2 regions of the Rahnella sp. 2050 genome follow, and region 1 is predicted to be linked to the other one. Evidence: predicted binding sites of a transcription regulator. Region 1 holds the regulator's gene; the other holds the start of a gene.

Region 1 (4,434 bases):
GCTGCGGGTTAGTTACCGAAAAAACCACCGACGGCATTGAAGAGCGTCTGGCAAAACTGTCATTAGAATCCGGATTTGAGCTTCGCCATTCCGTCGTTGAAGCGCATGGCTTATGTGCAGAATGCAAAGTAGTAGAAACCTGCGACAGCCATGACCATTGCGATCACGACCACAGTATTGTGGTGAAAAAACGCTGAATGATCGGGTTTTAAGGTTTTGAAGGTGACTCGTAAGAGGAGGATGTTTTGTACAGAGAAGAGGTTGGGTACATCCGTGTACCCGTATCCTGAAGCGTTCCGGGTAGGAGCAGCTAAATCTCAGGATACGTCACTGGCACGCGAGGGGGAGTCGCGTCTTACCAGTGATATTTGTTTTTGGTTTCCCATTCATTGAGCTCTTTCTCGGCCTGATCTTTTTGATAGCCGTAACGCTCCTGAATTTTACCGACTAACTGATCACGTTTACCTTCAACCACTGTCAGGTCGTCATCAGTCAGTTTGCCCCATTGTTCTTTCACTTTCCCTTTGAACTGCTTCCAGTTACCGTCGGCTTGGTCCTTATTCATAAAATATCTCCTGTTACCTTGGGTTTTATGAACTGCATTTCGTCTTGCAGCTCGTCCTTAACACTTTAAAGGTTAGTAGAGAATCTCGATTAATCCTCCTTAAACAGGGATAAAAACCACTATTAGGATTAATCTAAAGCATGAAATAACGACAAAGCTGCGCTTATTTCTTTGAAAATAGCTGAAAAATCAGTGCGACGGAGACGAAAACCATGTGTCATGCCGCCAGTAACGACGCCATATCCAGCCCAGTGAAATCCCGCGTAACCCGAGGAATACCGTCAGCGCCAGCCACAACGCATGATTGCCCAGCAGCGGTAAAGTGAACAATGTCAGCCCGTACCCCAGCGCCGCCACCAGCATGCTGTTTCGCATATCCCGCCCACGCGTTGCGCCGATAAACATGCCATCAAGCAAATAGCACCAGACAGCCACCAGCGGCAGTATAATTTGCCAGCCAAGATATCGGTCCGCCAGCTCACGCAATTCCGGTAATGATGTCAGCGCATCAATGATCGCCCCACCCGCCAGCGCGTAAATCAGAGCAAAAAACAGCGCAACCAGCCCGGCCTGACGACACGCGGCATGCCAGACATTCAGCAGTTTTTCGCGGTTGCGGGCACCGAATGCCTCACCGGAATGCGCTTCGATAGCATAAGCAAAACCGTCAAGTGCAAACGCGGTAAATGTCAGCAGGTTCATCAACACGGCGTTGACCGCCACAATGTGGCTGCCCAGCCGCGCGCCCAGAACGGTCAGCGATGCAAAGCAAAGCTGCAACAGTAATGAGCGCAGCATGATGTCGCGGTTAAGCCCGAGAAGACGGCGCAAATTACCACGCCACGCGGAGGTGATTTCTGCGCCGGTGATACCGCGTCGTTTCATCACCCGCCAGACGAAATACAGCCCGATGAGTAGCGTGAAATACTCGGAGCTTGCCGTCGCCATGGCTGCGCCACGCACGTTCCAGCCCAGCCCGATCACCAGCCACAGATCCAGAATGATATTCAGCAAATTCCCGGCAATCAGCAAAATCACCGGCCCGCGAACGTACTGAATGCCGAGCAACCACCCGAGGATCACCAGATTCGCCAATGAAGCCGGGGCGCTGAACCAGCGGATTTCGATAAACAGCCTCGCCTGTTCAAGCACGGGCTGGCTGCCGCCGACAATGTGAAACGCCAGCTCCATCAGCGGATGACGGAATACCACAATAATGACGCCCGCCAGTACAGCCAGAAGGAAGGGTTGTACAAAAGCACGCGCCAGAAGCTGATTATCTTTCGCGCCCAGCGCCTGAGCGGTCATGCCGGTGGTACTCATCCGCAGAAACAGTAAGAGCATAAAAAGGAAAGTGGTGATCATCGAACCCACAGCCACGCCGCCGAGATAATCCGGGCTGTCGAGATGACCGATCACTGCGGTATCCACCAGGCCGAGGAGCGGCACCGTGATATTGGAAAAAATCATCGGCAATGCCAGCATCCAGAGCGCTTTATCGGCAGGGCTTAAAAAGGTGTTTTTGAGTGTGTGTCGCAGGGAATGATGTTGCATAGAGAATCTCATGCCGGAGGTTCAGGTTATGCCTGTAAATGACATCGCCCCGAAAGGGGCGATGATGAGAGAAACGCATTTCTCTTTGAATTCACATGGATGCCAGAGGCGGCCGCCATCCATATTCAATTAGTTTTAGTCTTGTCTATCTGACACAGCAATTTCTGACTTAGTCATATCTGACCGAGTAATTCGCGTTATATCAAGGCGGCAACTAAGCGAACGCCGGGAGCATACACAAGTATGTGACCGGGGTTCGCGAAGGCAGCCAACGCAGAGATAGCTCGAAGTACGAAGGTCAGATCCAGTCGCCGTTGCGGATAACACCTACGGCTAAGCCTTCAATGCTGAAATTCTGCTCGCGCAAATCCACCACGATCGGCTGAAACTCGCTGTTCTCAGGCAATAACTGCACCACACTGCCTTGTTTTTTCAGGCGTTTCACGGTGACCTCATCATCAATACGGGCCACCACAACCTGACCATTACGCACGTCTTGCGTTTTATGCACGGCCAGCAGATCGCCGTCAAGGATACCAATATCACGCATCGACATACCGCTGACACGCAGCAGGAAATCGGCGCTCGGCTTAAACATTGCCGGATCGATCTGATAGTGCCCTTCGATATGTTGCTGCGCCAGCAGCGGTTCACCGGCGGCAACGCGGCCAATCAGCGGTAAACCTTCTTCTTCTTCCATCAGCAGACGAATGCCGCGTGATGCACCGGAAACAATCTCAATAACACCTTTACGCGCCAGCGCTTTAAGATGCTCTTCCGCCGCATTGGGAGAACGGAACCCCAGACGTGATGCAATCTCTGCGCGGGTTGGTGGCATACCGGTGGTGGAGATATGATCGCGAATAAGGTCGTAGACCTCTTGTTGTCTGGTCGTTAAAGCTTTCATTCCGCCCCCTGGTTGTTTATACAGTCTTGCTGTGAGTATATACAGCTAAACGGTCAATGAAAACCTAAGATTGAATAAAAACAGGGCATAACGTTGATTCCTGGAATGCAGATTCCAAATCAGAACCATCGCGACCAAAAGATGCTGACCCAGACAAAAATCGCCAATATGATGGTCAGAAGTACGGCAGCAGAGCCGATATCTTTTGCGCGACCAGAAAGCACATGAAACTCAGGCCCGATGCGGTCTATTGCACATTCCACCGCGCTGTTGAGCAACTCCGTGACACAGACCAGCACGACGGATCCCACCAGCAGGATACGTTCAATGGTGCTGACATCAAGCCAGAAAGATAGCAAAATTAACGGGATAGCGACGCTGGCCTCCTGGCGAAATGCCGCTTCGTTTTGCCATGCCGCTTTGAATCCTTTCCAGGAATAGCCGGCCGCTTTATAAATTCGGGTAAATCCGGTGACTTGGTTCGCCATTTCGGGTACTGATCCTTAGAGTGTTTGCAGCATTTTAGCTTTTATATGACCACAGATCTCCACGGATCTTTCTGGTATCCTTGCGGCGAAATTGCTAACAAGAGGCTTCACGTTTTTATGTCAGGTTGGCGTAGACTTTATTACACATTATTGAATTTACCACTCTCATTGCTGGTAAAGAGCAAGGTCATACCTTCAGATCCGGTTACCGAGTTGCATTTAGACCCGACGCGGCCGATTTTGTACGTATTACCTTATAATTCCAAAGCCGATTTGCTGACGTTGCGTGCGCAATGTCTGGCGCAGAATCTGCCTGATCCTCTTATTCCGCTGGAAATTGACGGCACCCTGCTACCAAGCCATGTCTTTATAGCCGAAGGCCCGCGCGTATTCTCTTATTACACGCCGAAGCAGGAATCCGTAAAGCTGTTCCACGACTACCTTGATTTGCACCGCAATAATCCGGATTTAGACATTCAGATGTTGCCGGTGTCGGTAATGTTTGGTCGTGCACCGGGCCGTGAAGGTCAGGACGACACGCCGCATCTGCGCGTGCTGAACGGTATCCAGAAATTTTTCGCTGTGCTGTGGCTGGGGCGGGACAGTTTCGTCCGTTTCTCCAATACCGTTTCCCTGCGTTATATGGCGACGGAACACGGCACAGATAAGACGATTGCTCAAAAACTGGCACGTGTGGCGCGGATGCATTTCTCCCGTCAGCGTCTGGCTGCGGTTGGTCCGCGCCTTCCGGCACGTCAGGATTTGTTCAATAAATTGCTGGCCTCAAAAGCCATTGAGAAAGCGATTGAAGACGAAGCCCGCAGCAAGAAAATTTCCCACGAAAAAGCCCAACAAAACGCCATCGCCCTGATGGAAGAGATTGCCGCTGACTTCTCTTATGAAGCCGTGCGCCTCTCTGA
Region 2 (4,434 bases), 1.2 Mb from region 1:
TCAGGCATACATGGATACGCTCACGCGTATGCTGCCTGCGCCTTTGCTGGGCGAGATCCCGTACCTGAGTGCCGGAACTGACGTTAATTTGGGACAGTATCTTCATCTTAACCGTCTCACGGCATGAGACGTCAGACGGTCAGATAATTTTTGACTAATGTATCGTCAAGCTGCGCCAGTGTGCCTTGCGCGATGTTGCGTCCGCCGTCGACCAGGCAGAACCGGTCGGCAACGCTGCGGATGAACGGCAGTTTATGACCGACCAGCAACAATGTCAGGCCGAGATCACGGTTCAGGCGGTGAATGATATTGCCCATGTTTGCCGCCATCGATGCGCTGGTGTGCTCGGTCGGTTCATCCAGAATCAGTAATTCAGGTTCCTGAACCAGCGCACGACTGATTGCCAGTTGCTGCTGCTGGCTTTCATCGAGCTCACCGGCTTTGCGCGCCCCCATCTCCTTTAATGTCGGAAACAGGTCATACACCTCTTCCGGCACGCGACGGGTCTTATTCCGGCTGGCCATCATGGCGATTTGCAGGTTTTCATCGACGCTCATCTGCGAAAAAATCTGCCGTCCCTGTGGCACATAACCAATCCCCATTTGCGCGCGGCTTTCGACCGGCAAATTCAGCAGACTTTGCGGCTCTTCGTCACGCGACTGCCAGGAGATGGCGCCGCTTTTCACCGGAAGATGCCCCATGATGCAGTTCACCAGCGTGGTTTTTCCCACGCCATTTCGCCCGATCAGGCAGGTACATTGACCGCGGTACAGTTCGAGATTGATATCCCACAGAATATGTTTTTGCCCATAATACTGATTAACTGATTTTACACTTAACATCAGACCTCCCTCCCGCACGGAGCCTTCCGCTGAACTTCATTTTGACGGCCACTGTCATATTTCTGACATTTATGTTCCGCTGTTAATGCCCCAACGCAGAATTTAATTCCGTTTGTTGACGGCTAACCTGACAGCATCAATTACAGATAAATCCCCCTTAATCAGTGATAAATGGGGTTAAGGGGCATTTCCTTGCGCTAAAAATGATTTTTCCTGCCTGAAAGCAGGGAAATTCTCATTTTTTATGGCGGGGCGAAAAAAGCAGTTCCGGCTGTCGCAACCTCCACATGCAGAGACGTTGCAACTCTCAGGCCAAGTTTGTAAAAACGGCCAGGGAAAGAGAAGTTACAGGGGTGTTAACAGGCGCGCCGCTGATGATTTCGGATTATTCATTAGCATTTCTGAGGTTTTTGAGATTACCCCATAAGGAGTAGTCCACGGTGACCTGCACTTTGCCAGTGCCGTCTTCACTGTTTTTGGTGCAAACACATGGACAAACGTGAGCAAAAAATTCTGGTGAGATGCACTTTTGTTTTTTGCAAGAAACATCAGCCCAGAAATTTAGGCAAAATAGGCATAAATAAGGAGATAAAAAAGATAAAAAATAACTAAAAAAGACCTTTCAGACCCACGGAAGGCAAAATTCAGTTTTTTACCAACTCCCGCAGCGCGGGGCGTGCTGGGACTTATCCACTATTCCTGTGGATAACCTTGTGCATGAGAGTGAGAAAAGTTGCTACAGACGAGTCAGCATGCGGGTTCCGCTTAGTTTGCCCGTATTCGCAGCTTTTTAATGATACTGTTTTTAATCAACGAGTTAGTTAAAAGCAATACAGCCGTAATTCGTTCGTCATAGTTGTGTCAATCTTCGTCAACCTGTGGTCAGAAAATGGAGGGAATGCGGATTTTGGGAAAAAATGTCATCTGATGGTGAGAATTCTCATTCGTCATATCCTAAAAAAGTGCAGCATCGACAGCACGTTAAAACGCCAACACTTTTTATCGATTGGAAGCTGGTTTTATATACAGTATTATAGCGAAGGTAAAATCAGGGCTGGCAAAAATCGCGAAGTCTTTCATACTATTTTTCCGCAAACTGTTCACCCGTTCAGCGCGCACGGCCCTATGCATTCCCATTTCAGTCAGGTAGCCCGTCATGAGTAAAGAGTTCAAACTGCATTCCGAATTTAAACCGTCAGGTGACCAGCCTGAGGCAATACGCCGTCTGGAAGAAGGGCTGGAGAACGGACTGGCGCACCAGACATTGCTCGGGGTAACCGGTTCAGGAAAAACCTTTACCGTGGCGAATGTGATTGCGGATCTGAACCGTCCGACGATGGTGCTTGCCCCCAACAAAACGCTGGCCGCACAGTTATACGGCGAGATGAAAGAGTTCTTCCCGGAAAACGCCGTCGAATATTTCGTCTCTTACTATGACTATTATCAGCCTGAGGCGTATGTTCCGAGTTCCGATACCTTTATCGAAAAAGACGCCTCGGTGAACGAACACATTGAGCAGATGCGTCTTTCTGCCACCAAAGCGCTGCTCGAACGGCGCGATGTCATTGTGGTGGCCTCTGTTTCTGCGATTTACGGTCTGGGCGACCCGGACTTATACCTGAAAATGATGCTTCACCTGACCAAAGGGATGATTATCGATCAGCGTTCGATCCTGCGTCGTCTGGCGGAACTGCAATATGCACGCAACGATCAGGCTTTCCAGCGCAGTACTTTCCGCGTGCGTGGCGAAGTGATTGATGTGTTCCCGGCGGAATCGGACGATCTGGCGCTGCGCATTGAGTTATTTGATCAGGAAGTTGAACGCCTTTCGCTGTTTGATCCGCTGACAGGCCAGGTGCAGCATGAAGTGCCGCGTTTCACCATCTACCCGAAAACGCACTACGTCACGCCACGCGAACGTATTGTGCAGGCGATGGAAGAAATTAAAGTCGAACTGGCGGATCGCCGCAAAGTGTTGCTGGCCAACAACAAATTGCTGGAAGAACAGCGCATCAGCCAGCGTACGCAGTTTGATCTCGAAATGATGAACGAGCTGGGTTATTGCTCCGGTATCGAAAACTACTCACGTTATCTGTCTGGCCGCGGGCCGGGCGAGCCGCCGCCGACGCTGTTTGATTATTTGCCGGCTGACGGCCTGCTGATTGTCGATGAATCGCACGTCACCATTCCGCAAATCGGCGGTATGTACAAAGGCGACCGCTCGCGTAAAGAAACGCTGGTGGAATACGGTTTCCGCCTGCCTTCGGCGCTGGATAACCGCCCGATGCGCTTTGAGGAATTCGAAGCCCTGGCGCCGCAAAGTATTTATGTCTCGGCCACGCCGGGCAAATACGAGCTGGAGAAATCCGGTGACGATGTGGTCGATCAGGTCGTGCGTCCGACCGGTTTGCTGGATCCGATCATCGAAGTGCGACCGGTAACCACGCAGGTTGATGACCTGCTGTCTGAAATCCGCAAGCGTGTGGCGATTAACGAGCGTGTGCTGGTCACCACGCTCACCAAGCGTATGGCCGAGGATCTGACTGAGTATCTGGAAGAACACGGCGAGAAGGTGCGTTACCTGCACTCTGATATCGATACCGTCGAGCGCGTCGAGATTATCCGCGATTTGCGTCTGGGGGAATTTGACGTGCTGGTCGGCATCAACTTACTGCGCGAAGGGCTGGACATGCCGGAAGTGTCGCTGGTGGCGATTCTCGATGCGGACAAGGAAGGCTTCCTGCGTTCTGAACGTTCGCTTATCCAGACCATCGGCCGTGCGGCGCGTAACCTCAACGGTAAAGCGATTCTGTATGGCGATAAAATTACCAATTCAATGGCCCGCGCCATTGAAGAAACTGAACGACGTCGCGCCAAACAGGAAGCGTACAACCTCGAAAACGGCATCACGCCGATGGGGCTGAACAAGAAGATCTCCGACATCCTGCAACTCGGTCAGCCGAAAACCAAAAAGAACAAAGACAAACGCGATGCCGAAGCGGCGCAAACCTTCAAATCGCTTACGCCGAAAGCGCTGGAGCAACGCATCAAAGAGCTGGAAAGCAAGATGTATGCGCACGCGCAAAATCTGGAATTCGAAGAGGCGGCCAACACGCGCGACGAGTTGCATGCCTTGCGTGAGCAGTTTATTGCGATTTCGTAACGAGAAGGGTGGTAGACTGCGCGGCTTAAAAATCATGACCCAGACATTTTAACGAAGAGCGAGCCAATGACTGATACACCACAAAACCCTGGCGCAGCGAAAGATCCGCTGCACGGCGTCACGCTGGAAAAACTGCTGACAACGCTGGTGGATAACTTTGGCTGGCCGGCGCTGGCCTCGCAGGTGAATATCAACTGCTTCAAAAGCGACCCGAGTGTGAAATCCAGCCTGAAATTTCTGCGCCGCACGCCGTGGGCGCGTAAGGAAGTGGAAACGCTGTATCTGGATTTCATTGAAGGTCATCTGCGCCCGGATATGACCCGCAGCAAGCGCCGCACACCGCTCTCAGCACAGGCTCCGCAAAAGCCAAAAGTCAGCACCGCCAAACCGGCTGCCGACAGCCCGTGGAATAACCATCCGCTGGTGAAA

Evidence for each region. Region 1 encodes LexA, which represses DNA repair genes until DNA is damaged. Its sites were predicted from a motif close to TNCTGTATGTACATACAGNA; they were not measured.
Region 2: uvrB (excinuclease ABC subunit UvrB) is a predicted target of LexA. The motif match lies at 1,854-1,873, and genes of this name have one in related genera.

What each region holds. Positions count from the first base shown of each region.
Region 1 is NZ_JBEPKE010000002.1:27,852-32,285, reverse strand. It holds gene zur (zinc uptake transcriptional repressor Zur) at 1-197, shown strand, start outside; gene ABIC79_RS07380 (CsbD family protein) at 356-565, opposite strand; gene dinF (MATE family efflux transporter DinF) at 755-2,119, opposite strand; gene lexA (transcriptional repressor LexA) at 2,418-3,026, opposite strand; gene ABIC79_RS07365 (diacylglycerol kinase) at 3,146-3,514, opposite strand; gene plsB (glycerol-3-phosphate 1-O-acyltransferase PlsB) at 3,632-4,434, shown strand, end outside.
Region 2 is NZ_JBEPKE010000002.1:1,178,770-1,183,203, forward strand. It holds gene bioD (dethiobiotin synthase) at 1-127, shown strand, start outside; gene ABIC79_RS12750 (ABC transporter ATP-binding protein) at 132-842, opposite strand; gene uvrB (excinuclease ABC subunit UvrB) at 1,999-4,005, shown strand; gene ABIC79_RS12760 (VF530 family protein) at 4,072-4,434, shown strand, end outside.